Linked DNA regions of Amycolatopsis sp. NBC_01488. The protein of the gene in region 2 interacts with the protein of the main gene of each other region in a pairwise test. Links are inferred from orthologs where the notes say so. Each region holds a gene or a part of one and is shown on either strand. Other genes may lie near its edges.

Region 1 (15,023 bases), 9.1 Mb from region 2 along the record:
GGGGCGCCTCAGGCCCTGGGGTGCGCTCGGTCATGGATCGCTTTCAACCGGTCGACGGTCACATGAGTGTAGAGCTGCGTCGTGGCAAGCGTAGCGTGACCAAGCAGTTCCTGAACGCTCCTGAGATCGGCACCGCCCTCCAGCAGATGCGTCGCCGCCGAATGCCGCAGGCCGTGGGGCCCCATGTCGGCCGTTCCGGGCACCGCCGTGACGGCGTCGTGAACCACGCGCCGCACGGCACGCGGGTCGACGCGTTTTCCCCGGACACCGAGGAAAAGCGCGGGCTCGACGCCGCCACCGGCGGTTTCCGCGACGATCTTCGGCCGCCCCTCGGTGATCCAGTCGTCGAGCGCTTCCGCGGCCGGTACGCCGAACGGCACCACGCGTTCCTTGTCGCCCTTGCCGAGCACCGTCACGACACGACGGGAGAAATCGGCCCCACCGACGTCCAACCCGCACAACTCGGACACCCGGATGCCAGTAGCGTAGAGCAGTTCGACGATCGCGCGATCACGCAGTGCGACGGGATCGCGCTGAGCCGCGCCGGCCGCCGACGCACGCATGACGTCTCCCGCCTGCGCGGCGCGCAGCACCCCGGGCAGGGTCCGGTGGGCCCGCGGGGCGGCGAGCCGCCCACCCGGGTCGGTGGCGAGGACGTCGATGCGGTGCGCCCAGGCGGTGAACGTCCGCGCCGAAGCGGCCCGCCGCGCCAGCGTCGTCCGGCTGGCTCCGCCTGACTGCTGGGAGGCGAGCCACGCCCGCAACCGAGCGAGGTCCAGCTCCGCGAGCGTGCCACCGCCGTCCACGACGAACCCCAGTAGCGACACCGCATCGCCGACGTACGCCCGGACGGTGTGCGCGGACAGGCCGCGTTCCAGCCCGAGGTGCCGTTCGTAGCCGGTGACGACGGCCTGGACCGGCGCGGGCAACGCGGCCCGGAGCGCACGCAAGTCCGGGCGGCGGCCTCGGCCGGAGCGTGATGGCGGCGGCATGGATGTCACGCTGCGCGAACAACCGCCTCCGGTCAAGGATCGCCACGCGAGCCCACCGGACCGGCCGAACATTTTCGACGATTTCGCCCGGAATTCGTGGCGTTCACGCGCTTTCCCTCCGTCGCCGCCAGCCCGCGTCGCCGCGGACGGCGAATCCGTCGATCTCCAGCGCCGGCATCAGGGCCCGCACTTTCCGCAGCGGAAGCCCAGATTCGGCCGCGATTTCGGCGTCTGAACGGTCGCTTCGTGCGACCAAAGCCTCGTAAGCCCGCAACGCCTCGGGACCCAGCCGGTCAGTGGGACGTTTTTGCCGGGCGGCCTGGTCCTCGGCGATACCGAAGCGGCCCACGGTCTCGAGGACTTCGTCGACCGTCGAGACGAGCGTCGCCCGCGAGTCGCGGATCAGCTCATGGCATCCCACGGACATCCCGGACGAGACGGGTCCCGGCACCGCCATCACCACCTTGCCCAGGGCGCCGGCGGTACTGGCGGTGTTGCGCGCGCCGCTACGTCGCCCGGCTTCGACGACCAGCGTGCCCTCGGTGAGCGCCGCGATGAGCCGATTCCGGACGAGGAACCGGTGCCGCGCCGGCGGGGTGCCGGGCGGGTATTCGCTGACGACCGCACCACCGTTGCGGACGATCCGGTTCAGCAGCCCGACGTGGCCCGCCGGATAGCCCGCATCGACGGCACAGCCGAGCACGGCGACGGTGATCCCTCCGGCGGCGAGCGCCCCGCGATGGGCGGCGCCGTCGATGCCGTAGGCGGCACCCGAGAACACCGGGACGCCCCGGGTGGCCAGGCCGTAGGACAGCTCGGCGGCGTGGTGCTCGCCGTATTCGGTGGCCGCACGAGCCCCGACCACGGCGACAGCGCGATCGGCGGCGGTGCCGAGCGCGACGTCGCCGGAGACCCAGAGCGCCAGCGGAAGCACGGCTTCGGTGACGCCACGCCGAGCCGCGAGATCGAGGGCGAGCAGCGGCCACGCGGGCCACTCGTCGTCCTCGGGCACGACCAGCCGCGCACCGGCCGCGGCGGCCCGCGCGAAGTCCCGATCGACGAGGTCGTATTCGCGGCGCGCCTCGGTCGCCTTGAGCACCTCGGCCGGACAGTCACCCCGGCGAACCCGCGCCGCGGCTTCTACCGGCCCAACCTCGCCCACGAAGGCGATCAGGGCCGGTGCCGGAGGCTCGGCTACGCGCAAGAGGTAGGCGCGGGCTTCGCGCAGCTCGTCGGGGCTCATGCCGCCACCCGCTCTCGAAAGGCCAGTGCCGAGCTGACTTGATCTGTTCCGGGGCGTTTCTCGCCGTCCAGATCGGCCAATGTCCAGGCGATCCGCAAGCACCTATCGGCTCCTCGACCGCTCAAGGCGCCGCGTTCCATCGCGCGATCAAGCAGAGTGGTCGCTTCTTTGTCCAACGCGAACTGGCGCCGCAGCGCCGGTCCGGGCACCTCCGAGTTGGACAGCCAGCCGTGCTCACGCCATCGGCGGGCCGCACGTCCACGAGCCTCGAGCACTCGTCCGCGGACGGCTTCCGACGATTCCGCCACCCCGGTGTCGTGCGCGCTGATCGCGCTCAGCGGTCGTAACCGCACCCGCAGGTCGACACGGTCGAGCAACGGTCCGGAGAGCCGGCCGAGGTAGCGACGCCGGGCCGTCGGCGAGCACACACAGTCGGCGTCCTTCGGTGGTGCGCATGCACACGGATTCGTGGCCAGCACGAGCTGGAACCGCGCCGGGTAGGTGATTGAGCCCTTGACCCGGGCGATGCGCACCTCGCCCTCTTCGAGGACGGTCCGCAGCGATTCGAGGCACTGTGCACCGAACTCGCAAACTTCGTCGAGGAACAACACACCGCGGTGAGCCCGGCTGATCGCGCCGGGCGACGCGATTCCGCTGCCGCCGCCGATCAGTGCGGCGATGGAGATCGAGTAGTGCGGGGCTACGAACGGTGGCACTACGACCAACGGCGAGGACTTCGACAACGAGCCGTCGACCGAGTGCACCGCCGTGACCTCCAACGACTCCTCCTGCGACAACTGGGGCAGCAAGCTGGGCAGCCGTCTCGCCAACATCGTCTTGCCGACTCCGGGTGGCCCGGTGAGCAGCAGGTGGTGCCCACCCGCCGCGGCAACCTCGAGAGCCCACCGCGCTTCCGGCTGGCCGACGACGTCGGCCAGATCCGGGACCTGCGGCGGAGTCGTCGGACCGGATGGTTCGGGACGCTCCAGGTCGGCTTCGCCTTTCAGCCAAGCCACGAGATCGCGAAGATGACATGCGCCCATGACCTCGATGCCATCGACAAGTGCCGCCTCGGCCAAAGAGCCCACCGGCACGACGGCTCGCTCATAGCCACCCGCGCGCGCGGCAAGCAGGCCTGGAAGGATTCCGCGGACCGCGCGGATCCGACCGTCCAGGGCGAGTTCGCCCAACAGCACACTGCCCAGCAGCCGGGTCGCAGGGACCGCACCTGTTGCCGCGAGAACAGCCGCCGCGATGCCGAGGTCGTACGCCGAGCCAACCTTCGGGAGGTTTGCGGGAGACAGGCCCAAGGTCACCTTCCCGTCGGGCCAAGGCTGCCCGGAGTTGCGAACTGCGGAACGGACCCGATCTTTCGCTTCGCGAAGTCCCGCGTCGGGGAGGCCGACGAGCGTGATACGGCTCAATCCGCCTCCCAGGTCGGCTTCGATCTCGATGACCCGGCCGTCGATGCCCAGGAGCGCCGCCGACCAGGCTTTGGCGATGGGCATCAGAACGCCGCCTCGATGTGCTGGACGCGGGGGCGCGTGCCCGGCTCCGCGAGGATCGTCACGACGTCGTAGCGGACTGGGCACCAGCCGATGCGGAACTCGCGCAGCCAGCGTTGGGCGGCTCGGCGGACTCGGCCGGCTTTCTCTTCGGTGACGGTCTCCGACGGCAGGCCGTATTCGGTGCCCGTGCGGGTCTTGACCTCGCAGAAGACGACGCGGGTGCGGTCGGTGAGGATGAGGTCGATCTCGCCTTCGCGGCAACGCCAGTTGCGGCCGAGCAGGACGAGGCCGCGGTCCTGCAGGTGCCGGGAAGCGAGGTCTTCGCCCCACGCGCCCAGGTCGCGGCGGTGTCTTGCGAGCTGGTCGGTGCCCGTCATCGTGGTCGCCCCCTCGTCGGTGCACTGGTCACCGGGACGATCCCGGCGATCACGGTGCGTGTGCGTTCGACGATGCCAGGGGGCGGGGCGGCGAAACCAGAGCAGGATCGCCGGACTGTGGACAACCGGGGGCATGTGGACAACCGGTCCACGGAACATGGGGAAAGCGCCGAACTGTCGGCCCGGTGTGCTAGCGCGCGAAGAGATCACGCAAACGAACCGCGCCGGCCCGTCGAGGACGGGCCGGCGCGGAGCGGAAGAACCAGCTCAGCCCGAGAACGGGCCGTCTTCGGGCAGCCGGAGGTCCGGCTTGTCGAGCTCCTCGACGTTGACGTCCTTGAACGTGATGACCCGGACGTGCTTGACGAAGCGGGCGGGGCGGTACATGTCCCAGACCCACGCGTCGGACATGCGGACCTCGAAGTACACCTCGCCGCCGCCGTCGCGGACCTGGACGTCGACCGCGTTCGCCAGGTAGAACCGCCGCTCGGTCTCCACCACGTACGAAAACTGGCCGACTATGTCGCGGTACTCGCGGTACAGCGAGAGCTCCATCTCGGTCTCGTACTTCTCGAGATCCTCTGCGCTCATGAAATCCGCGCCCCTCCTCGGGATCGTGCTGCTGCTCCGCCGGCGGAGCGTTCATTGTGACCCACACCCGCGGCCGGGGCATGCAGCGGCAGGCTGAGTTGTGGCTCGAGCGCCTCGTCGAGGACCGCGGCGAGCCCCGCCGCGGACCCGCCCTCCATGGCCTTTTCCAGCGCCGCGTAGGTCAGCAGGACCGGCCGCGCCGGCCGCACGCCGTGCTTGATGGCCACCGTCGCGACGTTCGTGTACGACCACCGGTGGACGTCGCTGGGGCCGTGCTCGCGCAACGCCGCCAGGTGGTCGGTCGTGCTGTAACCCTTGTGCACGTCGAAACCGTAGTGCGGGAGGTCGTCGTGGTAGCCCGCCATGATGCGGTCGCGCGTCACCTTCGCCAGCACCGACGCGGCCGCGATGCACGCCACCGAGCGGTCGCCCTTGATCACCGCCGCGTTCGGGGCCGTGAGACCGGGGACGCGGAATCCGTCCGTGAGGATGTACCCCGGCGACACGCGCAGCGCCGCCGCGGCGCGCCGCATGCCCTCCAGGTTCATCACCCGGATGCCGTAGAGGTCGACCTCGGCGGTGGGAACGACGATCACGGAGTAGTCGACGGCCCGGGCGAGGACCAGGTCGTAGACCCGGTCGCGCGCCTTGGCCGTCATCAGCTTGGAGTCCGTCAGCTCGGTCAGCCTCGCCGCGTCACCCTGCTTGAGCACGCAGGCCGCGACCACCAGCGGTCCCGCGCACGCCCCGGCGCCGGCTTCGTCCACTCCGGCGACCGGGCCGAGGCCACGGCGGACGAGCGCGCCCTGCAGGCCCCAGAAGAGGTCGCCGCGCACCACGGCCCGCGGCGGCCGGATGGGCTCCGCCGCGGTGAGGGGAACGGGAAGAGTCAAGGCTGGATCACCCGTCTGCCGACACGGATCGGGGTGGCTAGCGTTTCCGCCCGGCCGCCCGGCGCAGTCCGGACTTGAGCTTGCGCCCGACGAAGAGCGCGGGCCACGCCGCCGCGATGCCGGCCCCGAGCGGGAGGCCGCTCTGCCAGGCCGGCGCGCCGAGCGCCGCCGGCTGGGCCGACGTCTGCGGGTTGTGGTCGGTGATCCCGCCCCACCGGCTCGGCGGCAGGACGATGATCCGCGCCTTGCCGATGATGTTGTCCACGGGGACCGCGCCGTTCACGCCGCCGCCGCCCTGGAACCGGGAGTCGTCGGAGTTGTTCCGGTTGTCGCCCATGACCCAGACCGTCCCCGCGGGGACCTTGACCGGCTCGAAGGTCCGTTCCGTCTGGTTGGCCGCGTTTTCCCAGTAGACGTACGGCTCGTCGAGCCCCTTGCCGTCCACGACGACCCGGCCCTGCGTGTCGCAGCACTGGACGGTCTGGCCGCCGACCGCGATCACGCGCTTGACGAAGTCCCGCTCGTCCGGCGGGGCGAACCCGACCAGCGAGCCCAGACCGCGCAGGCCCTGGACGACGATGTTGCTCGACTCCTGCGGCGCGACCTCGTTGTTGACCCACGCCGGCGGGCCCTTGAACACGACGACGTCGCCCGGCGAGGGCTCGGTGAAGTCGTAGGTGACCCGGTCGACCAGGATCCGGTCGCCGGTGCACCCGGGGCACCCGTGCAGGGTGGCCTCCATGGACCCCGAGGGGATCATGAAGACCTTCGCGAGGAATGTCTGGATCAGAATCGTGAGCACCAGGGCGATCACGAGCAGGATCGGCAGTTCCTTCCAGAACGACCGTTTCTTGGCGGGCTTGGCTCGCCGCCGTCGGGACCCCCCGCGCTCCTCGGAGCGGGACCGCCGGGGCAGGTCCTCTTCGGAGCGATCGGGGTCATCCTCAGGAGCGTTCTGGGACACGGGTTCGGCCACGTCGTCAGGCTACCGGTAACCGGGTTGTGACTCAGTTAGCCGAGGCCGTCTCGCGGTTCTCGCGGCGCTCCTTGATCTTGGCCTTCTTGCCGCGCAGGTCGCGCAGGTAGTACAGCTTCGCGCGCCGCACGTCACCGCGCTTGTGGACCTCGACCTCGGCCAGGTTCGGCGAGTGCACCGGGAAGGTGCGCTCCACGCCGACGCCGAAGGAGACCTTGCGGACGGTGAAGGTCTCGCGGATGCCGCCGCCCTGGCGGCGGATCACGACGCCCTGGAAGACCTGGTTGCGCTCGCGGTTGCCCTCGATGACGCGGACGTGCACCTTGAGGGTGTCGCCCGGGCGGAAGTCCGGGATGTCGGAACGCAGCGACTGCTTGTCCAGCGCGTCCAGGGTGTTCATCGGTGGTCCGTCCTCGTCTTCGTATGGCTTGCGTACAGATCCCGGGCGCGCAACGGTGCCGCTGCGGGCGACCCGGGGGGCTGATGGCGGGCTCGTGGACGAGGAGGTCCACTCACGCCAACCTGTCAAGTATGGCAGACCGGGGTTCCGGCGGAAGCACCGGCCCTACGCCTGCTCGGGGTCCAAGCCCTCCAGGACCCCGCGATCGTGCTTGTCGAGACTACCTTCCGGCAGCGCCGCCAGGAGATCGGGGCGGCGGCGGGCGGTCCGCTCCAAGGCCTGGTCACGCCGCCAGCGGTCGATCAGCGCGTGGTTTCCGGACCGCAGGACGTCCGGCACCGCGAGGTCGCGCCACACCTCCGGGCGGGTGTAGCTGGGCCCTTCGAGCAGGCCGTCGGAGAACGAGTCCTCGGCCGCGGACCGCGCGTTGCCGAGCACGCCGGGCAGCAGCCGGACGACGGCCTCGACGATGACCAGCACCGCCGCTTCGCCGCCGACCAGCACGTAGTCCCCGATCGACACCTCGTCGACCGGCATCCGGCGCGCGGCGTCGTCGACGACCCGCTGGTCGATGCCCTCGTACCGGCCGCAGGCGAACACCAGGTGCTTCTCCGCCGCGTAGGCGTGGGCCAGCTCCTGGGTGAACGGCCTGCCCGCCGGCGTCGGCACGACTAGCCGTGTCTCCGGGCGGCAGACGTCGTCCAGGGCCGGGCCCCAGATCTGCGGCTTCATCACCATGCCGGGGCCGCCGCCGTACGGGGCGTCGTCGACCGCGCGGTGCACGTCGTGGGTCCACTCGCGCAGGTCGTGCACGCCGACCTCGATCAGGCCGCGGTCGATCGCCCGGCCCAGCAGCGCGGCGCGCAGCGGGTCGAGGTACTCGGGGAAGATCGTGACGACGTCGATCCGCATTTCAGAACCTTATTCTGGTTAGGTCGGCGCAACGAACCGAAGCGCGCCTGCCTGCGTGACTCTCGCGCCGACCGATGGCTGAATAAGGTTCTCAGGCGTCCAGGAGCCCTTCCGGCGGGTCGAGCACGACCCGGCCGCCCGCGACGTCCACCGTGGGGACGATCGCGCGGACGAACGGGACCAGCACCTCTCGGCCCTCGACGTCCAGCTCCAGGAGCTCGCCGGCGGGCGAGTGGACGACCTCGACGACCTTGCCGACGACCGTCCCGTCCAGCAGCTCGGCGCGCAGGCCCGCCAGCTCGTGGTCGTAGAACTCGTCCGGGTCGGCGGTCGGCGGCAGCGTGTCGGTGTCGGCGAGCAGGAGGGCGCCCCGCAGCGTCTCGGCGACGTCGCGGGTCAGGACCTCCTCGAAACGCACCAGCAGCCGCCCGCTGTGTTCGCGGGCGGCTGCGATGGTGAGTTCCCTCTTGCTGCCGTCACGCAGCTTCGTCGTCACGGCCGCGCCGATCCGGAACCGCTCGTCCGGCGAGTCCGTGCGCACGTCCACCGCGAGTTCCCCGCGGATTCCGTGTGCCTTGGCGATGCGACCGACTACGACGTCCATGACCGTTTCCGAAACAGGTTTCAGCGGTCGGTGTCGACGACGTCCACGCGGACGCCGCGGCCACCGATGCCACCCATGACGGTGCGCAGGGCGGTCGCCGTGCGACCACCCCGGCCGATCACCTTGCCGAGGTCGTCGGGGTGCACGTGCACCTCGAGCGTCCGGCCACGGCGGGTGGTCAGCAGCTCGACCCGGACCTCGTCCGGGTTGTCGACGATCCCGCGCACCAGGTGCTCGAGGGAGTCAGCCAGAAAGCTCACTCGGCCTTCTCACCCTCGGCGGCTTCGGCCTTCTCGGCCTCGGCCTTCTTGGGGGCGGACTTCTTCTTCGGCGTGGTGGCCTCGGTGGAGGGCTCCTCGCCGGCGGCGGCCAGCGCCGCGTTGAACAGGTCCTGCTTGGACGGCTTCGGCTCGGCCACCTTCAGGGTGCCCTCGGCGCCCGGCAGGCCCTTGAACTTCTGCCAGTCACCGGTGATCTCCAGCAGGCGCTGGACCGGCTCGGTCGGCTGCGCGCCGACTCCCAGCCAGTACTGGGCGCGCTCGGAGACGACCTCGATCAGGCTCGGCTCTTCCTTCGGGTGGTACTTGCCGATCGTCTCGATGGCCTTGCCGTCCCGGCGGGTGCGCGCGTCGGCGACGATGATGCGGTAGTACGGCGCACGGATCTTGCCGAGGCGCTGCAGCTTGATCTTGACGGCCACGGGTGTGGGTTCTCCTCGAATCTCTCTGGTGCTGGGCTGGGCGCACGCGGGCCGAGTGGGGACACGGTCGCGGGCACCCGAAGGTCAGGAGCTTTCGCACGGTGAGAGGGTCCGGCGGAAGCAGGCAGTGACCCATTCTGCCAGACGGGCCCCGCGCACTCAGAAAGAGGCCACCCCGAGCGCGCCGAGCAGGATCGTCAGCGCCGGGAGGAAGTTGTTCACCTGGTGCGCGACGATGCTGGCGGGCAGCCGCCCGGTGACCAGCCGGGCCAGGCCGATCGGCACCGCGATGACCAGCAGCAACGTCGTGCGCAGCGGCTCGAGGTGGCTGGCCGCGAACACCGCCGTCGACAGCAGGAACGCCGCGACCCGGCCCCAGCGTTCGCTCCGCCACTGCAGTTGCTCGGCGGCGCCCCAGAGCAGACCGCGGTAGATGATCTCCTCGCAGATCGGGCCGAGCAGCCACAGGTAGACGAACATCACGATCGCCGCCGAGATCGACATCTTCCGGTCCTCGACCAGCGCGCTGATCGCGGATGTCGCGTTGGCGTTGCCGACCAGCCGCGTCCAGAGGTAGGCGCCGATGGTCGTGAAGACGAGCCCGACGCAGCCGAAGCGGAACCCGGTGCGAACGTCGGCCCATCGCCACTCCAGCCGCAGGTCGGCGACGGGGCCGTTGCCGCGCAGGTAGGTGATCAGCACCGCAACGGCGGCCGCGATCATCGTCGGCAGCATCGTGCCGAGCAGCACCACCCGGATCGGCAGCGGGCCGGGCCCGGTGTCGCCGACCAGCACGGACACGAACGCCGCCGACGCCAGCAGCACGGCCTCGACGAGCAGGAAGGCCCCGAAGCCCCAGCGGTGCCGCCGCGCGGGCGGCAGGAACGCGGTCGCGGCGGGCTCCTCGGGCTCGGGGAACGGCGTGGCGTCGGGAGCCGGGTCCCGGGGCTGGGAAGTGGTCACGCGTTGCCCTCCGCGATCGGTCGGCTCCTGGCCTCGAGCCTAGCCGCCGGAGGGTGATCGCACAGTATCCGTCCGACTACTGTCCATCGATCTTCGCAGGCGCTCAGTGCGCGACGAACAGCAGGACCGCCGGCGGCAGGTTGTTGGCCGCGTGCGCGATCACCCCGGCGCTCACCCGGCCGGAGAGGTGCCGGGCCAGCCCGATCGCGATGCCCTGGCCGAAGAGGGCGATCGTGCGGGTCGGCTCGCCGTGCAGCTGGGCGAACACCAGCGAGGTGAGCACGAGCACCACCCACGGCGGGACCCGGTGGAACGACAGCGCGTTCCACAGCGTGCCGCGGACCAGCAGCTCCTCCGTGATCGGCGCGCCGGCGATGACGATCACCGCGGCGAGCACGAGCCAGACGGTGTCGCCGTCGAAGGTGTCGGCGAGGTCGCTCAGCGGGCTGTCGGAGACGTCGTCGGCGCCGTAGACGGCGATCAGCACCAGGTTGAGCCCGTAGCCGACGACCAGCGCGAGCGCCCCGCAGGCGAGGCCGATCCGGACGTCGCGCCAGGTCGGCTTGAGCCCGAAGTCCGCGCGCAGGCCCTCGCCCCAGAGCCACGAGCCGGCGGCCGGGCCGAGGCCGAGCAGCAGGTTGGGCACGAACGCCAGGAGCAGCAGCGGGCCGATGTCGTGCAGCTCGAGGGGGTCGAACTCGCCGACGTTGCGGTTGACCGCCGCGGCGATGATCAGGTTGATGAGGTAGTAGCCGGCGATCCCCGCGAAGAACGCGACGAAACACCAGTGCGCCTTCAGCACGCGCCGTGCGCCGTCGTCGTCCGTCACGCGCCCCACGCTAAAGTGCCGTCCCCGCAAGGAAATCGGCGGGGGTCTAGGCGTAGACGACGCCGCCCAGCACGACGTGCGAAGGATGCCGGAGGACACCCAGGTCCTCGCGCGGGTCGCTCGCGTAGACGAGCAGGTCGGCGGGTGCGCCGTCGGCGATGCCCGGGTGGCCGAGCCAGTCGCGGGCGGCCCAGGACGCGCTCGCCAGCGCCGCCTCGCGGGTCATGCCCGCGCGGTGCAGCGCTTCGATCTCGTCGACGAGCCGGCCGTGCTCGACCAGGCCGCCCGCGTCGCTGCCCGCGAAGACGCGTACGCCCGCTTCGACGGCCGTTGCGACCATCTCGCCGACGCCGGCGTGCAGGGCCCGCATGTGCGCCGCGTACGCCGGGTACTTGCCCGCCTTGTCGGCGATGCCCGGAAAGTTCTCGATGTTGATCAGGGTCGGCACCAGCGCGACGTCGGTGCGCGCCAGCTCCGCGAGCTGGTCCGCGCGCAAGCCCGTGCCGTGTTCGAGGCAGTCGATGCCCGACGCGATCAGCCCGGGTAGCGCCGCCTCGCCGAACACGTGCGCGGTGACGCGGGCGCCGTGGTCGTGCGCGACCTTGACGGCTTCGGCCAGGACGTCGTCCGGCCAGAGCGGCGCGAGGTCGCCGACGCCGCGGTCGATCCAGTCGCCGACCAGCTTGACCCAGCCGTCGCCGTCCCGCGCCTGCCCGGCCACCGCGGCCGGCAGCTGGGACGGGTCGTCCAGCTCGATGCCGAGGCCGGGGACGTAGCGCTTGGCCAGTGCGAGGTGCCGGCCGGCGCGGATGATCGTCGGCAGGTCGGCGCGCTCCTGCAGCGGCCGGACGTCGATCGGCAGGCCGCAGTCGCGGATCAGCAACGTACCCGCGGCGCGGTCGGCGATGGCCTGCTCGGTGGCTTCCTCCAGGGTCACCGGCCCGCCGATGCCGATGCCGGGGTGGCAGTGCGCGTCGACCAGCCCCGGCACCAGGAAGACGTCCCGGCCCAGCATCTCGGCGTCCGACACCGGCTCGAACGAGATCCGGCCGTCGGTGATCCAGAGGTCCCGGGACTCCCCGCCGGGCAGGACCACTCCGGCGGCGTGCAGCGCGCGGCTCAATTGTCCTTGGGGTTCTTCGGCAGCTTGAACTTCGTCGGGTCGAAGCCCGGGACGTCGTTCATGCCGCCCAGCTGCGACAGGTCGGGCAGCCCGCCCGGCATCTTGCCGCCCGGGGGCAGCATCGGCATGCCGCCGGGGAAGCCACCGCGGACCTTGGGCTGCGTCGGGCCGCGGCCTTTCTTGCCCTTCTTGCCCTTGCGCGACTTGGAGCCGCCGCCCCCGCCGCCGAAGCCGAACCGGCCGGCCATCTGGGCCATCATCTTGCGGGCCTCGAAGAACCGGTTGACCAGGTCGTTGACCTCGCGGACGGTGACGCCGGAGCCGTTGGCGATGCGCAGCCGGCGCGACCCGTTGATCATCTTCGGGTCGTCGCGCTCGGCCGGGGTCATGCCGCGGATGATCGCCTGCAGCTTGTCCAGGTGCTTGTCGTCGACCTGGGCCAGCTGGTCCTTCATCTGGCCGGCCCCCGGGAGCATGCCGAGCAGGTTGCCGATCGGGCCCATCTTGCGGACGGCGAGCATCTGCTCGAGGAAGTCCTCCAGCGTCAGCTGCCCGCTGGACAGCTTCGCGGCGGCCTTCTCGGCCTGGTCCTGGTCGAAGGCCTGCTCGGCCTGCTCGATCAGGGTCAGCACGTCACCCATGCCGAGGATGCGCGAAGCCATCCGGTCCGGGTGGAAGGTGTCGAAGTCCTCGAGCTTCTCGCCGTTGGAGGCGAAGAGGATCGGCTGGCCGGTGATCTCGCGGACGCTCAGCGCGGCACCACCGCGGGCGTCGCCGTCGAGCTTGGTCAGCACGACGCCGCTGAAGCCGACGCCGTCCTGGAACGCCTGGGCCGTGGTCACGGCGTCCTGGCCGATCATCGCGTCGACGACGAACAGCGTCTCGTCCGGCTGGACGGCGTCGCGGATGTCCGCGGCCTGCTTCATCAGCTCTTCGTCGACACCCAGGCGGCCCGCGGTGTCGACCACGACGACGTCGTGCTGCGCGTGCTTCGCCTCGGCGATGGCGCGGCGGGCGACGTCGACCGGGTCGCCGACGCCGTTGCCGGGCTCGGGGGCGAAGGTGACGACGCCCGCGCGCTCGCCGACGACCTGCAGCTGCGTGACGGCGTTCGGGCGCTGGAGGTCGCAGGCGACCAGCATCGGCGCGTGGCCCTGCTTCTTCAGCCACAGCGCGAGCTTGCCGGCGAGCGTGGTCTTGCCGGCACCTTGCAGGCCGGCCAGCATGATCACGGTCGGCGGGTTCTTGGCCAGGTTCAGCCGGCGCGTCTCGCCGCCGAGGATGCCGACGAGCTCCTCGTTGACGATCTTGATGACCTGCTGCGCGGGGTTGAGCGCCTGGGAGACTTCGGCGCCCTTCGCCCGCTCCTTGATCCGCGCGATGAAGGCCTTGACCACGCCGAGGGCGACGTCGGCCTCCAGCAGCGCGATCCGGATCTCGCGCGCGGTGGCGTCGATGTCGGCGTCGGACAGCTTCCCCTTGCGCGTGAGCGTCTGCAGGGCGGCGGTGAGCCGATCGGACAGGGTGTCGAACACGGGTGTGCACGCTCCAGCTGGGTCGAGAGTGGCGCGCCGGACGAGGCCGGCCCCTCCGAGGGTAGTCGCTCCGTCTGCCCGCCCTCGCGGGTACGCGAAAGTCGCGCGCGCGATTAGTACACAGAGGTGTACTACTACGCGCGCGAAATCAAGTAAAAATGGCTTTACTCCCGCGAAATTCACTGGCCGACCTCGCCGAGATCGGTAAACATGCGTGTATGACTTCCGCGACCAGACCCCGGCCGTCGCTCGCCGAACCGGCCACCGACACCGACGAGCCGGTCCCCTTCCGGCGGATCGCCGGCCTGTTCCGGCCGCACCGCCGGCGCCTCGCCGCGCTGTTCGCCCTGATCGTCGTGCAGGCCGGGCTCGGCGTCACCTCGCCGTTCCTGCTCCGCGAGATCCTCGACGACGCCCTGCCGAACCGCGACACGCTGCTGATCAGCCTGCTGGCCGGCGGGATGATCGCCTGCGCGGTCGGCAGCGCCTCGCTCGGCGTCGCCACCACCGGCCTGTCCAACACCATCGGGCAGCGGGTGATGAACGAGCTGCGCGTCTCGGTCTACGGCCACCTGCAGCGGATGTCACTCGGCTTCTTCACCCGGACGAAGAGCGGCGAAGTGCTCTCGCGGGTGTTCAACGACATCGGCGGCGTCGACAACGTCATCACCACGACCGCCGGGTCGATGGTGCAGAACCTGACGACCACGACCGCCATCACGGTGGCGCTCGTCCTGCTCGACTGGCAGCTCGCGGCGCTCTCGCTGATCGTCGTGCCGCTGTTCCTGCTGTTCACCCTCCGGCTGGGCAAGAAGCGGCGGAACCTGGCCCGCGGCCGGACCCGGCGGATGGCCCGGCTGACCACGATGGTCGAGGAATCCCTGTCGGTCACCGGCGTGCTGCTCGCCAAGACGATGGGCAACGAACGGGCGATGCGCGAGCGGTTCGGCGCCGAGTCGCGGGAGATCGCGTCGCTGGAACGCGCGGCGGCACTGGCCGGACGCTGGCAGATCGCGTCGCGGGCGATGAGCCTGACGGTGATCCCGGCGCTCGTCTACTGGATCGCCGGGCTGGCGCTGGCGGGCGGCGCGTCGCCGATCTCGCTCGGCACCGTCGTGGCGTTCACCAGCATGCTGAACCGGCTGGTCGCGCCGGCCAGCGCGATGCAGACCATCGGGCAGAACGTGGCGACGTCGAAGGCGCTGTTCGGCCGCATCTTCGAGGTGCTGGACCTGCCGGTGGAGATCGGCGACAAGCCGGGCGCGCGGTCGCTCGAGGTGCGCCGCGGCGACGTCTCGATGCGCGGGGTCTCCTTCCGCTACGACGAAGACGGCCCGCTGACGCTGAAGGACATCGACCTCGACGTCCCGGCCGGGA
Region 2 (14,793 bases):
CGGTGTTCCCCTGCCAGAGGCCCTTCTCGGACTCGGCGTAGACGTGGTTGACCAGCGCCGTGATCCGCTCGATCACGGCGCGGTCAGCCGACGGCGGCAAAAGCTCGATCTCCATGCCTCCACCTTGCCAGGTGGAGCCGGGTCACTTCTCCCGGCGGAAGAGCTTGTTGCCCAGCCACACGATGGGGTCGTACTTGCGGTCCGCGACGCGCTCCTTCATCGGGATGAGCGCGTTGTCGGTGATGTGGATGCCCTCCGGGCAGACCTCGCTGCAGCACTTGGTGATGTTGCAGTAGCCGAGGCCGTGCTCCTCCTGCGCCGCGTCACGCCGGTCCGCGACGTCGAGCGGGTGCATCTCCAGCTCGGCGATGCGCATCAGGTACCGCGGCCCGGCGAACGACTCCTTGTTCTCCTCGTGGTCGCGCACCACGTGGCAGGTGTTCTGGCACAGGAAGCACTCGATGCACTTCCGGAACTCCTGCGACCGCTCGACGTCCACCTGCTGCATCCGGTACTCACCGGGCTTGAGGTCCGCGGGCGGGGTGAACGACGGGATCTCCCGCGCCTTCGTGTAGTTGAACGAGACGTCGGTGACGAGGTCGCGGATCACCGGGAACGTCCGCATCGGCGTCACGGTGATCACCTCCTCCTCGGTGAACGTCGACATCCGCGTCATGCACAGCAGGCGCGGGCGGCCGTTGATCTCCGCCGAGCACGAGCCGCACTTGCCCGCCTTGCAGTTCCAGCGCACCGCGAGGTCCGACGCCTGGGTGGCCTGCAGCCGGTGGATGATGTCGAGGACGACCTCGCCCTCGTTCACCTCCACCGTGAAGTCCTGCAGCTCGCCGCCCGTGTCGTCGCCGCGCCAGACCCGGAAACTCGCCTTGTAACTCATGCCCTGCTCCCGGGGTGCGCTTCGAGCTCGTCGTCGGTGTAGTACTTCCCGAGTTCGCCGAATTCGAACAGCTCCAGCAGGTCCTGCCGCAGCGGCACCTGCTCCTCCACCGTGACGCCGATGTCCGGGACGACCGGGTTGTCGCCCTCCGACGCCGCACACACCAGCAGCTTGTGCCGCCACTCGGCGTCCATGGCCGGGAAGTCGTCGCGCGTGTGCCCGCCACGGCTCTCGGTGCGCGTCAGCGCTGCCTTCGCGACGCACTCGCTGACCATCAGCATGTTGCGCAGGTCGATCGCGAGGTGCCAGCCCGGGTTGAACTGCCGGTGCCCTTCCACCGTGACGCGCAGGATCCGCTGCCGCAGCTCGGCGAGCTTCGTCAGCGCCTGCTCGATCTCCCCGGCCTTGCGGATGATGCCGACCAGGTCGTTCATCGACTGCTGCAGCTCGGTGTGCAGGGTGTACGGGTTCTCGGCCGTGGCGCCCTCGGGCGGGTCGAACGGCGCGAGCGCCATCTTCGCCGCGGCGTCCACATCGGACTGCCCGACCGCGGGCCGCTCGGTCAGGCCGAGCACGTACTCGGCCGCGCCGAGTCCGGCGCGGCGGCCGAACACCAGCAGGTCGGACAGCGAGTTGCCGCCGAGCCGGTTGGACCCGTGCATGCCGCCCGAACACTCGCCGGCGGCGAACAGGCCGGGCACGCTCGCCGCGGCCGTGTCCGGGTCGACCTCGATGCCGCCCATGACGTAGTGGCAGGTCGGGCCGACCTCCATCGGCTCCGCCGTGATGTCGACGTCCGCCAGCTCCTTGAACTGGTGGTACATCGACGGCAGCCGCTTCTTGATCTCCTCGGCCGGCAGCCGGCTGGCGATGTCGAGGAAGACGCCGCCGTGCGGCGAGCCGCGCCCCTCCTTGACCTCGGAGTTGATCGCGCGGGCCACCTCGTCGCGGGGCAGCAGGTCCGGCGTGCGCCGGTTGTTGTCCGCGTCGGCGTACCAGCGGTCGGCTTCTTCTTCGCTTTCCGCGTACTGGCCCTTGAAGACGTCGGGCACGTACTCGAACATGAACCGCTTGCCGTCGGAGTTCTTGAGGACGCCGCCGTCGCCACGCACGCCCTCGGTGACGAGGATGCCCTTGACGCTCGGCGGCCAGACCATCCCGGTCGGGTGGAACTGGACGAACTCCATGTTGATCAGCTTCGCGCCCGCCCGCAGCGCCAGCGCGTGACCGTCGCCGGTGTATTCCCACGAGTTCGACGTCACCTTGAACGACTTGCCGATGCCGCCGGTGGCGAGCACGACCGCGGGTGCCTCGAACAGGATGAACCGGCCGCTCTCGCGCCAGTAGCCGAAGGCGCCGGCGATCTTCCCGTCGGTCGTCAGCAGCTCGGTGACCGTGCACTCGGCGAAGACCTTGATCTTCGCCTCGTAGTCCCCGGTCTCGGCGAAGTCCTCCTGCTGCAGCGAAACGATCTTCTGCTGCATCGTGCGGATCAGCTCGAGGCCGGTGCGGTCACCGACGTGCGCGAGCCGCGGGTAGGTGTGCCCGCCGAAGTTGCGCTGGCTGATCCGGCCGTCGGCGGTGCGGTCGAACAGCGCGCCGTACGTCTCCAGTTCCCAGACGCGGTCGGGCGCCTCCTTGGCGTGCAGCTCGGCCATCCGCCAGTTGTTGAGGAACTTCCCGCCGCGCATGGTGTCGCGGAAGTGGACCTGCCAGTTGTCGTTCGAGTTCGCGTTGCCCATCGACGCCGCGCACCCGCCCTCGGCCATCACCGTGTGCGCCTTGCCGAACAGGGACTTGCACACGACGGCGACGCGGAAACCGCGTTCGCGTGCCTCGATCACAGCTCGGAGACCGGCGCCACCGGCACCGATCACCACCACGTCGTAGCTGTGCCGTTCGACTTCGGTCATGAAAGAATTCCACCTCGGAACTGGGGACGTCGTTGTCGGGAAGGGCAGGGCGTCAGTTCACGAATCTCAGGTCCGTGATCGCCCCGCTGGCCACGAGCATGACGTAGAAGTCGGTCAGCACCAGCGTGCCGAGCGTCGTCCAGGCCAGCGCCATGTGGCGGGTGTTGAGTTTCGTGACCTGCGTCCAGATCCAGTACCGCACCGGATGCTTGGAGAAGTGCTTGAGCCTGCCGCCGGTCACGTGCCGGCACGAGTGGCAGGAAAGCGTGTACGCCCACAGGAGGATCACGTTGCCGAGCAGGATGATGTTGCCCAGCCCGAAGCCGAAGCCGCCGGTCTTCCCGTGGAACGCCATGATCGCGTCGTAGGTGTTGACCAGCGAGACGATCAGCGCGACGTAGAAGAAGTAGCGGTGGACGTTCTGGATGATGAGCGGCAGCCGCGTCTCGCCGGTGTACTTCGCGTGCGGTTCCGCGACCGCGCAGGCGGGCGGGGAGAACCACACGGCCCGGTAGTAGGCCTTGCGGTAGTAGTAGCAGGTGAGGCGGAACCCGAGCAGGAACGGCAGCACGACGAACCCGAGCGGGATGAACCCGGGCAGGTCGCCGAACCAGTGGCCGAAGTGGCTCGAGCCCTCGACGCAGGACGTGGAGAGGCAGGGTGAGTAGAACGGCGTCAGGTAGTGGTAGTCGGGCACCCAGTACGCGGTGCGCACGAACGACCGGACCGTCGCGTAGATGATGAACGCCGACAGTCCGAGCACGGTCAGCAGTGGCTGCAGCCACCACCGGTCCGTACGGAGGGTGCGCTCGGCGATCCGGGCCCGGTTGGGGGCCTGGACGCCGGTGCCGACGCCGTTGTCAGCGGGAGCGCTCACCGCTGGTCGCGCTTGTAGCCGCCGACGCCTTCGTCATCGGCGCCGTGCCAGAGCGCCGGGTCGTAGGGGGTGTCGGGCACCGGGACGCGCTCGGCGGCCTTCGCCTGCGCCGGCACGGCGAGGGGCGTGCCGTCGAGGTCCGCGGTGTCGATGTCGAGGCGCTCCACGTCGTTGGCGAGCCTGCGGACCGCGGAAGCGTCGCCGTAACGAGAGCGCAGTGCGCCGACGCACTGCCTGAGCTGGCCGATGGTTCGCCGCAGCTCGGCGATCTCGGAGGTGGACATCATGCCTCCCGTGTGGTGGGGCTGGCAGGGAACCGGCGACGGCTTTGCCACGCGTCGTGCAGTGTGACAACTAGCACACTAACGGTTGTCCAGGTGATCGGGGTCACGCGGGTGGATCTTCTGAATCGATTTTGATTCGGCGTTTTCCCGAGGTACTGTGGCCAGTGTCACGACCCAGAGGCGTCAGCGCTGCCGTCCCGCGGACCACCACACACCAGTGATCCGGAGCCGGACATGAGCCCCACCTCCTTGAACGAGACCGTCGCCGAAGTCACCGCCCGCATCGCCGGGCGCAGTGCCGCGACCCGGACCGCCTACCTCGACCGCATGGCCGCCGCCTACGAGGAAGGCCCGGTCCGCCGCGGCCTCGCGTGCAGCAACCTCGCCCACGGCTTCGCCGCCATGGAAGGCGCCGACAAGGAGGCGCTGCGGGCCGCGCGCGCCCCCGGCGTCGCGATCGTCTCGTCCTACAACGACATGCTTTCCGCCCACCAGCCGATGCAGGAGTACCCGGCCTGGCTGAAGAAGTCCGTGCGCTCCGCGGGCGGCGTCGCCCAGTTCGCCGGCGGCGTGCCCGCGATGTGCGACGGCATCACCCAGGGCCGCGCGGGCATGGAACTGTCCCTCTTCAGCCGCGAAGTCATCGCGATGTCGACGGCGATCGCGCTCTCGCACGACATGTTCGACGCGGCCCTGTTGCTGGGCGTCTGCGACAAGATCGTCCCCGGCCTGCTGATCGGCGCGCTCTCGTTCGGGCACCTGCCGGCCCTGCTCGTGCCGGCCGGGCCGATGAACTCCGGGCTGCCGAACAAGGAGAAGGCGCGCGTGCGCCAGCTCTACGCCGAAGGCCTGGCGACCCGAGAAGACCTCCTGGACGCCGAAGCGGCGTCGTACCACTCGGCCGGTACCTGCACCTTCTACGGCACGGCCAACTCCAACCAGATGGTCGTCGAGGTGATGGGCCTGCACCTGCCCGGCGCCAGCTTCGTCCAGCCGGGTTCTTCTTTGCGGCGCGCGTTGACCGAGGAGGCGGGCCGGCGGGTCGTCGCTCTGTCCCGCGGCGAGGAGTACACGCCGGTCTCGCGGATCCTCGACGAGAAGGCGTTCGTCAACGGCGTCGTCGCGCTGCTCGCCACCGGCGGGTCGACCAACCACACGATGCACCTGGTCGCCGTCGCCGCCGCCGCGGGCATCCAGCTGACCTGGGACGACTTCTCCGACCTCTCGGCCGTGGTGCCGCTGCTCGCGCGGGTCTACCCGAACGGCAGCGCCGACATCAACCACTTCCACGCCGCCGGCGGGATCCAGTTCCTGGTCGGCACGCTGCTCGATGCCGGGCTGCTGCACGAGGACGTGCACACGGTCGCCGGGTTCGGGCTGCACCGCTACCGGGCCGAGCCGATCCTGTCCGACGGCGAGCTGGTCTGGCGCGACGTCCCGACCCGCAGCCTCGACGAGGAGGTGCTGCGTCCGGCGTGGCGCCCCTTCGCCGCGGACGGTGGGCTGCGGATGGTCGAAGGCAACCTCGGCCGCGCGGTCGTGAAGGTGTCCGCGGTGGCGCCGGAGCACCGGGTCGTCCAGGCGCCGGCGCGGGTGTTCACCACCCAGGAGGCGTTCACGGCCGCGTTCGAGGCCGGCGAGCTGAATCGCGACGTCGTCGTGGTGATCCGGCAGCAGGGCCCGCAGGCGAACGGCATGCCGGAGCTGCACGGCCTGACCCCGGCGCTGGGCGTCCTCATGGACCGCGGGCACGCCGTGGCGTTGCTCACCGACGGCCGGATGTCGGGTGCGTCGGGCAAGATCCCGGCCGCCATCCAGGTGACGCCGGAAGCCGCGGCGGGCGGCCCGATCGCCCGCGTCGCGGACGGCGACGTCATCCGGCTGGACGCTTCCTCGGGCAGCCTCGACGTGCTCGTCGGTGACGAAGAACTCGCCCGCCGTGAGCTTGTGGACTCGCCGCCGTCCGAAGCATCCTGGACCGGCACCGGCCGAGAGCTGTTCGCCGCGTTGCGCCGTGCGGTCGGCCCCGCTGACCAGGGCGCTTCGGTGTTCGGAGGTTTGACGCCGGGACACTTCGGCATCCCCGCCCCCACTCCGGAAACCCAGGAGGTCGGTCAGTGACCACCGGTCAGGACCTGCTCGAGCTGTCTCCCGTGATGCCCGTCGTGGTGATCGACGACGCCGCCGACGCCGTGCCGACGGCCCGGGCCCTGCTCGCCGGCGGGATCGGAGTCATCGAGCTGACCCTGCGCACGGCGGCAGCGTTGTTGGCGATCGAGCGCGTCGCGGCCGAAGTGCCGGACATCGTCATCGGCGCCGGCACGGTCATCTCCCCGGACCAGGCGAAGCAGGCGGCCGACGCGGGCGCGAAGTTCCTCGTGACGCCAGGCTGCACGGACGCGGTCGTCGACGCGTGCTTCGAGACCGGGCTGCCGTTCCTGCCCGGCGCAAGCACCGTGTCCGAGGCGATGCGGCTGGCCGAGCGCGGCTTGTCGGCGCTGAAGTTCTTCCCGGCGGAGGCGTCCGGCGGCGTCGCTTACCTGAAGTCGATCGCGGGTCCGCTGCCGTCGCTGAAGTTCTGCCCGACCGGCGGGATCACGGTGGCTTCGGCGCCCTCGTACCTGGCGCTGCCGAACGTCGGCTGCATCGGCGGCTCGTGGCTGACGGCCTCGCTCGACGTCGCGACGATCGAGAAGCTGGCCGCCGAAGCCGCACAGCTGTAGCGGAGATCACCTCACGGAATTCCGGACTCGATCGGCGAATTCGCGTCCGGATTCCGGGAGCACCATTCCCCATTGTTGGAACGGTGCTCCCCACGGGTGCGGCGGCAGGCATGAATCCCGCTGTATGGAGCATTCCCGGCTCGAGTGGGTTTCCTTCGTCAAGGTTGTGGTGGGCCGCGAAACACGGTGCTCCACTTCCTGAACGACGCCCCATTCCTTTCACGCGATCTATATCGGCGAAGAGATCCCGCGCGGTGTCGCTCGGCGACGCGGCGTCGGACCTCGACGAAGCCGCTCACGAGCAGCTGCAGGAGAAGCTCCGGAACTGATCTCCGCCCATGGCTCGCAGGAACCCGCGCATCGCGATTTCCGGCACAACCCCCAGCCCCGGCACCCGGGCTCCCGCATCGACCACCATCCAGCCCGGCCCGCTTCCCCGCGGGCCGGCCACCGCCGTCAGTCGATGTAGGCGTCGTCGAGGAGGGTGGACTCCGCGCCGTACTCGCGGAGTTCCTCCTTGATCACCGTGTACGCCAGCCCCTGCGGGTAACCCTTGCGGGCCAGGAAGCCGAGCAGCCGCCGCAACGCCGTCTGCTCGTCGACGTTGCCCAGGGACCCGAGGCGCTTGCGGACCAGCTCCCTGGCCATCTGCTCCTCGGACTCACGGTCGACCTCGGCCGCCGCCTGCGCCGCGACCTCGTCGTCGACGCCCTTGCGCCGCAGTTCGGCCAGCAGCGCGGTGCGCGACAACCCCTGCGTCTCGTGCCGGGACTTCACCCACAGCTCGGCGAACTCCGCGTCGTTCACCAACCCGGCCCGGTCGAGCTTGCCGAGCAGGGTTTCGCTGGTCTCCTCGTCGAACCCCTTGCGGTGCAAGGCCTGCCGAAGCTCCTCCTGAGTACGCGCACGCACGGCCAGGAGGTCGTAACAGACCTCCTTGGCCTTCTTGTACCGCTCCTCGGGAGGCAGCTCCGCCGGCGGGATCTTCGGCGCCCTCGCCACCTCGGCTACTCCTTCGTTCAGAAGTCGACCGGCGCCGGCACGGCCTCGACGGCCTCGGCGTCGACCTGTGCCCCGATGCCCAGCTTCTCCTTGATGCGCTTCTCGATCTCGTTGGCGATGTCCGGGTTGTCGCGCAGGAACTTCCGCGCGTTCTCCTTGCCCTGGCCGAGCTGGTCGCCCTCGTAGGTGTACCAGGCACCGGACTTGCGCAGGATCGCCTGGTCGACACCCATGTCGATCAGCGAGCCCTCGCGGGAGACGCCGTGGCCGTACAGGATGTCGAACTCGGCCTGCTTGAAGGGCGGGGCCATCTTGTTCTTCACGACCTTGACGCGGGTCCGGTTGCCGACCGGCTCGCCGCCGTCCTTCAGCGTCTCGATGCGGCGCACGTCGAGCCGGACCGAGGCGTAGAACTTCAGCGCCTTGCCACCGGTCGTGGTCTCCGGGGAGCCGAACATGACGCCGATCTTCTCGCGCAGCTGGTTGATGAAGATCGCGGTGGTGCCGGAGTTGTTCATCGCACCGGTCATCTTGCGCAGCGCCTGGCTCATCAGGCGGGCCTGGAGACCGACGTGCGAGTCACCCATCTCGCCCTCGATCTCGGCGCGCGGCACGAGCGCCGCCACGGAGTCGATGACCAGGATGTCGAGCGCGCCGGAGCGGATCAGCATGTCCGCGATCTCGAGCGCCTGCTCACCGGTGTCCGGCTGGGAGACGAGCAGCGCGTCGGTGTCGACGCCGAGCTTCTTGGCGTACTCCGGGTCCAGCGCGTGCTCCGCGTCGATGAACGCCGCGATGCCGCCGGCCTTCTGCGCGTTCGCCACCGCGTGCAGGGCGACCGTGGTCTTACCGGAGGACTCCGGGCCGTAGATCTCCACCACGCGGCCGCGGGGCAGCCCGCCGATGCCGAGCGCGACGTCGAGGGCGATGGCGCCCGTCGGGATCACGGAGACGGGCGCGCGGCCGTCCTGGCCGAGGCGCATGACCGAGCCCTTGCCGTACTGCTTGTCGATCTGCGCGAGCGCGAGCTCGAGCGCCTTGTCCTTGTCGGGTGCTGCAGGCATGGAAGTCCACCTCGCTGGTCGAAGCCCGTCTCGAGGGCTCTGTGTCGGTTCTTCAGCTGTCCGGTCCGACGCTAGCGGCGGGGACCGACAATTCCCGGCGCGGCGCCCAATCTGTGGATCGCTGGACCCGATGTGGACAACACCATAGACGAACACCTGTTCGAGGTCGGCAGCGACACACCCTTGCGTTAGGATTTTCGCCCACCCGGGTCGGACCCGTGCGGATCCGCGCAGGTCAGCGCCGTTCGGCTGGGACGTCGAAGGCGTCGCAGACCTCTCGCCAGATCTCCTTGGCCGGGATTCCCGCGGTCAGCGCCTGGTCGACGGTGCGCCCGCCGAGCCCGCTGAGCACGTGATCCCTGGCCAGTACCTGGGCCCGCCCGGGGCCGAACTCGTCGGCCATCAGCCGCCGGAAAACCGTGATGCGCATCGAACCCACTCTAACCGGACGGCGCGAACGGACCGTTCGCGCCGTCGGCTACTCCCCGGGCTGGACGCTCGCCTCGAAGTAGTTCGCCAGGGTGTCCGGTGTGGTCGCCGCGGCCTGGTCGCTCGAGTTCAGCTGGTAGATGAATCCCACGAGCGGCCGGTCCGACACCGTGAACACGAGCACCGCCGACGTCCTGCCCGCGGCCGACGAGTAGTGCCCCTGGAGCCCGTTGCCGCCCCAGTCGGCTTCGGTGCGGTCACCGCCCGCGGACGTGAGCAGGCCGTCGGTGTACTGCTTGAGCGTGCCGGCGTCGTTGCCCTGGACGTAGGTAACCTGCGTGCCCGCGCGCCCCGGCGCCGAGCAGGTCGAGGCCACCCCGAGGCTCTGCGCGGGCGCGGCCGGCCCGTTGCCCATGCCCGGCTTGCAGTCGCCGGTGTCGGCGATCTTCCCGGCGAGCTGGCGCAGGCAGCCGGTGAGGCCCCTGGCGTCCGCCTGTCCCGGCGTCTTGCACTGGTCGGCGGTGTAGGTCGTCGCCGAGGACGACGACGTCAGGAAGTAGGTCAGCCCCGCCGCGAGCACCACGACGACGACGGCGGCGATCCCGATGAGCAGCTTCTTCTTGCCGCGCTTCGGCTCGGCCGTCTCCACGGAGGCGGCGGGCGAGTACGCGGGGAAGTTCGACGGCATCGGCTGCGGGCCGCCGGGCGGGAAGTTCGACGGCGCGTACCCGGGGTACTGCGGCGGCGGAGGCGGCGGCGCGTACTGCGGACGGTGCGGGGCGGTGCCCGCGGCCACCGCCCCTTCGACGTTCTGGGTGCGCGTGCCCAGCCCGTCGCGGGCGACGTGCTGGGCACCGAGCGCGACGGCGGTCTCCGGCTGGTCGAGGCTGCCCGGCACGACGCCGAGCTTCTCCGCGATCATCGTGCCGACCAGCGGCAGCCGGCTCGACCCGCCGACGAGGTAGATGCCGGCCAGCCGGTCCGGGGTCAGCCCGGACGACCGCAGCGTCCGCGAAAGCAGCTCGACGCTGCGCAGCATCGCCGGCCGGACCAGGCCTTCCAGCTCACCGCGCGTCACGAGGACGTCCTTGAACGGCTCGGGCATCGGCACCTCGGTCTGCGGGTGCCGCGACAGCGCCTCCTTGGCCGCCTTCACGTCCTCCTGCAGCGCGCGCCGGGTACGCCGGTCGGCGGTCGACTCGGGCCGCAGCAGCCGCTGCCAGCGCTGCGGGTCGGAGTGCGAGACCTCGCGCCCGACGTGCACCATCAGCGCCTGGTCGACGTCGAGGCCGCCGAGGTCGGGCAGGCCGTCTTCGGCGAGCACGGTGAAGCCGTTCTGCGTGGCGCCGACGACGGCGACGTCGAAGGTGCCCGCGCCGAGGTCGTAGACGGCGAGCGCCTGGCCCGGCGCGAGCGACTTGCCGGGGAACGACGCGAAGTGCGCCGCCGCGGCGACGGGTTCGGGCACCAGCAGGATGTGCCCGCCCACGCCGGCGAGCCGCGCGGCGGACATCAGGACGTTGCGGCGGGTCTGGCCCCACTGCGCGGGGTGGGTCAGCCGGACCTCGTCGGGCTGCTCGCCGCCGAGCTGGCGGGAGGTCTCTTCGAGCACGCGGCGCAGGATGGCGGCCAGCGCGTCGGTCACCGGGACGACGTCGGTGCCGAGCAGCAGGGTCTGCTCGTCGATGCGGCGCTTGGGGTTCGGCTCGAAGCGCGTCGGGTCGAGGCGGGCGCGGCGCTCGGCGTCGCGGCCGACCATGATCGTGCCGTCCTCGGTCGCGAACACCGCCGAAGGCATGTTGGCCGAGCCGTCCACCTCGACGACCCGGGGCGGCATGCCGTGCGCCGAAAGGACGGCGACGGTGTTGGACGTCCCGAGGTCCACCGACAGGATCCGCACTGCACTCCCCTTCGCGAAAACACGCCTCGACGGCGTCCGCCGTGATGCTGCCATGCGCGCGGTCACCGTGCGTGCGGACCCGGGAAAGTCATCGCTCCTTGACTTCGGCGGTGATCGAGGTGCACGATAGTTGCGCAGTTCGGTCATCCGAGTTGCTCAGACCGCGCAAAGGAGCGTTCGATGCCGAAGCTGCTCGTCCTCGGTGACGACCTGACCGGCAGCAACGCGACCGGAGCGCTGTACGCCCGCTTCGGGCTGCGCGCGGTGTCCGTCAACGCGCCGCTCGCCCCGGACGCGCCGTGCTTGCGCGCGGAGAGCGGGATCGACGCGCTGGTGGTCAACCTGGGTACCCGCCACGCGCCGCCACCACACGCCGCACAGGCGGTGCGGGAAGCGATCGGCCTCGCCGGGCCGGTGGCGCTGACGGTGAAGCGCGTCGACACGACATTGCGTGGCAACGTCGGCGTGGAGACGGAGGCCGTCCTGGCGACGGCGCCGGAGGCCCGGGCGCTCGTCGTGCCCGCGTTCCCGGACGCCGGCCGGGTCACCCTCGGCGGCCTGCACCTGGTCGACGGCGTGCCGCTGGCCGAAAGCCCGGCGGCCCGCGATCCGCTGGCGCCGGTGCAGTCGTCCCGGATCCGCACGCTCCTGCAGCCCACCGATCGCGAGATCGCCGAGCTGCCGCTGGACGTCGTCGAAGAGGGCGTGGACGCGGTCGAGGCCGCGCTGCGGCGGCCGGCCGGGATCGTCGTCTGCGACGCCACCACGAACCGGCACCTCACCACCGTCGCCAAGGCCGCGGCCCGGCTGGCGGCCGAGGGCACGCGGTGGATCTCCGTCGACTCCGGCCCGTTCGGCGTCCGGCTGGCGGCCGCGCTGGGCCTCGCGCCCGGCCACGGCACCGTCCCGCCGGTCCTTTCCGTGGTCGGCAGCATCACCGCGCAGACCCACGACCAGCTGCTGGAGACCGAGCTGGTGCTGGACGCGCGGTACGTCGACGTCGACCCGGAGCGGCCCGACCCGGCCGCGACGGCGGCTTCGGCGGGCGAACTGCTCGAGGCCGGGCACCGTGTGGTGGGCATCCGGACCCGGGCTCCCGCGCCCGGCGCCCCGATCGACCCGGACGTCGCGGCGCGGATCCCACCGGCGCTCGGCGAAGCGGCCCGCCTGGTGCTCGGCAAGCACCGGATCGGCGGCCTGTACGCCACCGGCGGCGACATCGCCGTCGAAGTCACGAAGGCACTCGGGGCCGAGGGCTTCGAGATCGACACCGAAGTCCTGCCCCTGGCGGTCGCCGGGCGGCTCTCCGGCGGTCCGCACACCGGGCTGCCCTTCGCCACGAAGGGCGGGCTGATCGGCGGACGCGACGCCGCCGTCGCCTGCCTGGAACACCTGAACCACGTCCTGGCCACCGGAAGGAAGACCCCGTGAGCGACCTCCCCCTCCTCGCTGTCACCCTCGGCGACCCCGTGGGCATCGGCCCCGAGATCACCCTCAAGACGCTCGCCGAGCCCGAGTCCCTGCAGCTGGCACGCGGGGTCGCGGTCGGCGACGCGATCGTGCTGGAACGCCTGGTCCGGCACCTCGGCCTGAACCTGGAGATCAACCCCATCGCCACGGTGGCCGACGCGCGCTTCACCACGGGCGTGATCGACATCCTCAACCTCGGCGTCGTCCGGGAAGACCTGCCGTGGGGCGAGGTCAACGCGACCGCGGGCGCCGCCGCGGTCGGTGCGATCGAGGTCGCCACCCGGCTCGCGCTGGCCGGCGAGGTCGACGCGGTCGTGACGGCGCCGATCAACAAGGAGGCGATCTGGGCGGCCGGCTCCCAGCACCTCGGGCACACCGAGATGCTCGGCGAGCTGACCGGGTCGACCCGGTTCAACACGATGTTCTGGGTGTCGGGGCTGAAGATCTTCTTCGCCACCCGGCACCTTTCGCTGCGCGAAGCGATCAACCAGATCACGCGGGAGAACATCGAGCACGCGATCCGCGAGGCTTACACCGCACTCGAAGTGTTCGCCACGGAGAAACCGAGACTCGCCGTGGCCGCGCTGAACCCGCACGGCGGCGAGAACGGCAAGTTCGGCGACGAGGAGATCATCGCGATCGCCCCGGCGGTCGCCGCCGCGCGCGTCGCGGGGCTCGACGTGGTCGGCCCGATCCCGGCCGATTCCGTGTTCCACCAAGGGATCCAGGGCCGGTTCGACGGCGTGCTCTCGCTGTACCACGACCAGGGGCACATCGCGTCGAAGACCTACGACTTCGACGGCACGGTCTCGGTGACCGTCGGCCTGCCGATCCTGCGCACGTCGGTCGACCACGGCACGGCGTTCGACATCGCCGGCACCGGCCGGGCCTCGCACGGCACGATGGTCGCGGCGTTCAAGGCGGCGGCGACCCTGGCGCCGTACGCGCGGAAGCTGCCCTCGATCTACCCGCCGGGCGTCCGGTGATCCCCCGCAAGCGCTGGGCGTACGTCATCCCGGTCGCGGTGGTCATGTACCTGCTGGCCTACCTCGACCGCACGAACGTCGCGGTGATCCTGCCCTACATCGGCGACGATTTCCCGTTGTCGGCCAGGGCGAAGGGGCTGGCGAGCGGCATCTTCTTCGTCGGCTACCTCGTGCTGCAGATCCCGGCGGCGGTGCTGGCGGCGAAGTGGAGCGCCCGCAAGACCGTCCTGCTGCTGATGATCGCGTGGTCCTTCGCGGCGGCGCTGTGCGGACTGGTGCAGAACGAGACCCAGCTGTACCTGGCCCGGCTGCTGCTCGGGCTGTTCGAGGGTGGCGTGTGGCCGGCGGTGCTGATCCTGCTGGCGTCCTGGTTCCCGCAGGCCGAACGGGCCCGGGCGAACGCGCTGTGGATGACGTGCCTGCCGATCTCGGCGATCGTCATGTCCCCGCTGTCCGGCCTGATGCTCGACCACATGGCCTGGCGCTGGGTGTTCGTGATCCAGGGCCTGCCGCCGCTGCTGTGGGCGGTCGTCTGGTGGTTCGCGGTGGCCGACCGGCCGGCGAAGGCCCGCTGGATCTCCGCCGAAGAGCGCGAGTACCTCGAAACCACCTTGCGAGCCGAAGAAGAGGCGAAGCCCGCGGTCGTGAAGCAGGGCTACCGGCAGGCGCTGGCCAACCGGCAGGTGCTGCTGCTGATCGGCGTCTACTTCTTCTGGATCACCGGCTTCTACGGCTTCAGCCTGTGGTTGCCGTCGGTGGTGAAGACGATGACCGGCGGCTCGGCCACCGCCGTCGGGTTCCTCTCGGCCGTGCCGTACGTGCTCGCGCTGGCCGGGATGGTGGCGTGCGCGCACTGGTCGGACCGGACGGGAAACCGGCGGCTCGCGATCACCGTGCCGCTGGTCGTCGCCATCGCCGGGCTGCTGCTCGGCAACCTCGTGCACTGGCCGGCGGCGGTGCAGCTGGTGCTGCTCTGCGTCGTCGCGACCGGCGTCTACATGCCGTACGGGCCGTTCTGGGCGATCCCCAGCCGGATCCTCGGCATCGAGGTCGTCGCCGTGGCGATGGGCCTGATCAACGCGCTGGGCAACCTCGGCGGGTTCGCCGGGCCCTACCTGGTCGGCTGGCTCACCGACGCCACCGGCAGCGCGACCACCGGGTTCGTCGTCCTGGCCGCGTTCCTCGCCGTGGCCGCCGGGCTGGCGTTCTTCGGGCTGAAACCCGCCCACGTGGAAGACTCGGCGCATGTC

Evidence for each region.
Region 1: the proteins of recA (region 2) and dprA interact in binary tests that used the Bacillus subtilis proteins (3 or more experiments, as listed by UniProt). The link is inferred for Amycolatopsis sp. NBC_01488 from one-to-one orthologs.

The regions. Positions count from the first base shown.
Region 1 is NZ_CP109434.1:175,287-190,309, forward strand. The notes cover bases 166-3,165. They hold dprA (DNA-processing protein DprA), read right to left. Parts: upstream 2,236-3,165; coding sequence 1,096-2,235; downstream 166-1,095. Other genes in these bases: OG738_RS00810 (tyrosine recombinase XerC), read right to left, coding at 166-992; OG738_RS00820 (YifB family Mg chelatase-like AAA ATPase), read right to left, coding at 2,232-3,165. In the rest of the region: more of OG738_RS00810, read right to left, coding at 9-165; more of OG738_RS00820, read right to left, coding at 3,166-3,743; OG738_RS00825 (YraN family protein), read right to left, coding at 3,743-4,120; OG738_RS00830 (DUF2469 domain-containing protein), read right to left, coding at 4,388-4,711; OG738_RS00835 (ribonuclease HII), read right to left, coding at 4,708-5,550; lepB (signal peptidase I), read right to left, coding at 5,642-6,580; rplS (50S ribosomal protein L19), read right to left, coding at 6,612-6,980; tRNA (guanosine(37)-N1)-methyltransferase TrmD, read right to left, coding at 7,146-7,892; ribosome maturation factor RimM, read right to left, coding at 7,984-8,496; OG738_RS00860 (RNA-binding protein), read right to left, coding at 8,517-8,756; rpsP (30S ribosomal protein S16), read right to left, coding at 8,753-9,196; OG738_RS00870 (CPBP family intramembrane glutamic endopeptidase), read right to left, coding at 9,356-10,159; OG738_RS00875 (CPBP family intramembrane glutamic endopeptidase), read right to left, coding at 10,263-10,988; OG738_RS00880 (amidohydrolase family protein), read right to left, coding at 11,035-12,111; ffh (signal recognition particle protein), read right to left, coding at 12,108-13,646; OG738_RS00890 (ABC transporter ATP-binding protein), read left to right, coding at 13,865-15,023. UniProt on the Bacillus subtilis protein: Protein that helps load RecA onto ssDNA during transformation. Binds cooperatively to circular ssDNA, is able to bridge different segments of DNA. Favors the loading of RecA onto SsbA- or SsbB-coated ssDNA and formation of RecA-DNA filaments.
Region 2 is NZ_CP109434.1:9,274,582-9,289,374, forward strand. Bases 6,736-9,505 are described here. They hold recA (recombinase RecA), read right to left. Parts: upstream 8,759-9,505; coding sequence 7,712-8,758; downstream 6,736-7,711. Other genes in these bases: OG738_RS43550 (regulatory protein RecX), read right to left, coding at 7,149-7,676; OG738_RS43560 (DUF3046 domain-containing protein), read right to left, coding at 8,994-9,188; OG738_RS43565 (Hsp70 family protein), read right to left, coding at 9,237-9,505. Outside these bases: OG738_RS43515 (GNAT family N-acetyltransferase), read right to left, coding at 1-115; OG738_RS43520 (succinate dehydrogenase/fumarate reductase iron-sulfur subunit), read right to left, coding at 143-895; OG738_RS43525 (fumarate reductase/succinate dehydrogenase flavoprotein subunit), read right to left, coding at 892-2,808; OG738_RS43530 (hypothetical protein), read right to left, coding at 2,861-3,685; OG738_RS43535 (hypothetical protein), read right to left, coding at 3,682-3,969; edd (phosphogluconate dehydratase), read left to right, coding at 4,204-6,090; eda (bifunctional 4-hydroxy-2-oxoglutarate aldolase/2-dehydro-3-deoxy-phosphogluconate aldolase), read left to right, coding at 6,087-6,692; more of OG738_RS43565, read right to left, coding at 9,506-11,087; OG738_RS43570 (four-carbon acid sugar kinase family protein), read left to right, coding at 11,268-12,518; 4-hydroxythreonine-4-phosphate dehydrogenase PdxA, read left to right, coding at 12,515-13,543; OG738_RS43580 (MFS transporter), read left to right, coding at 13,540-14,793; OG738_RS43585 (DeoR/GlpR family DNA-binding transcription regulator), read left to right, coding at 14,789-14,793. UniProt on the Bacillus subtilis protein: Multifunctional protein involved in homologous recombination, DNA repair and competence.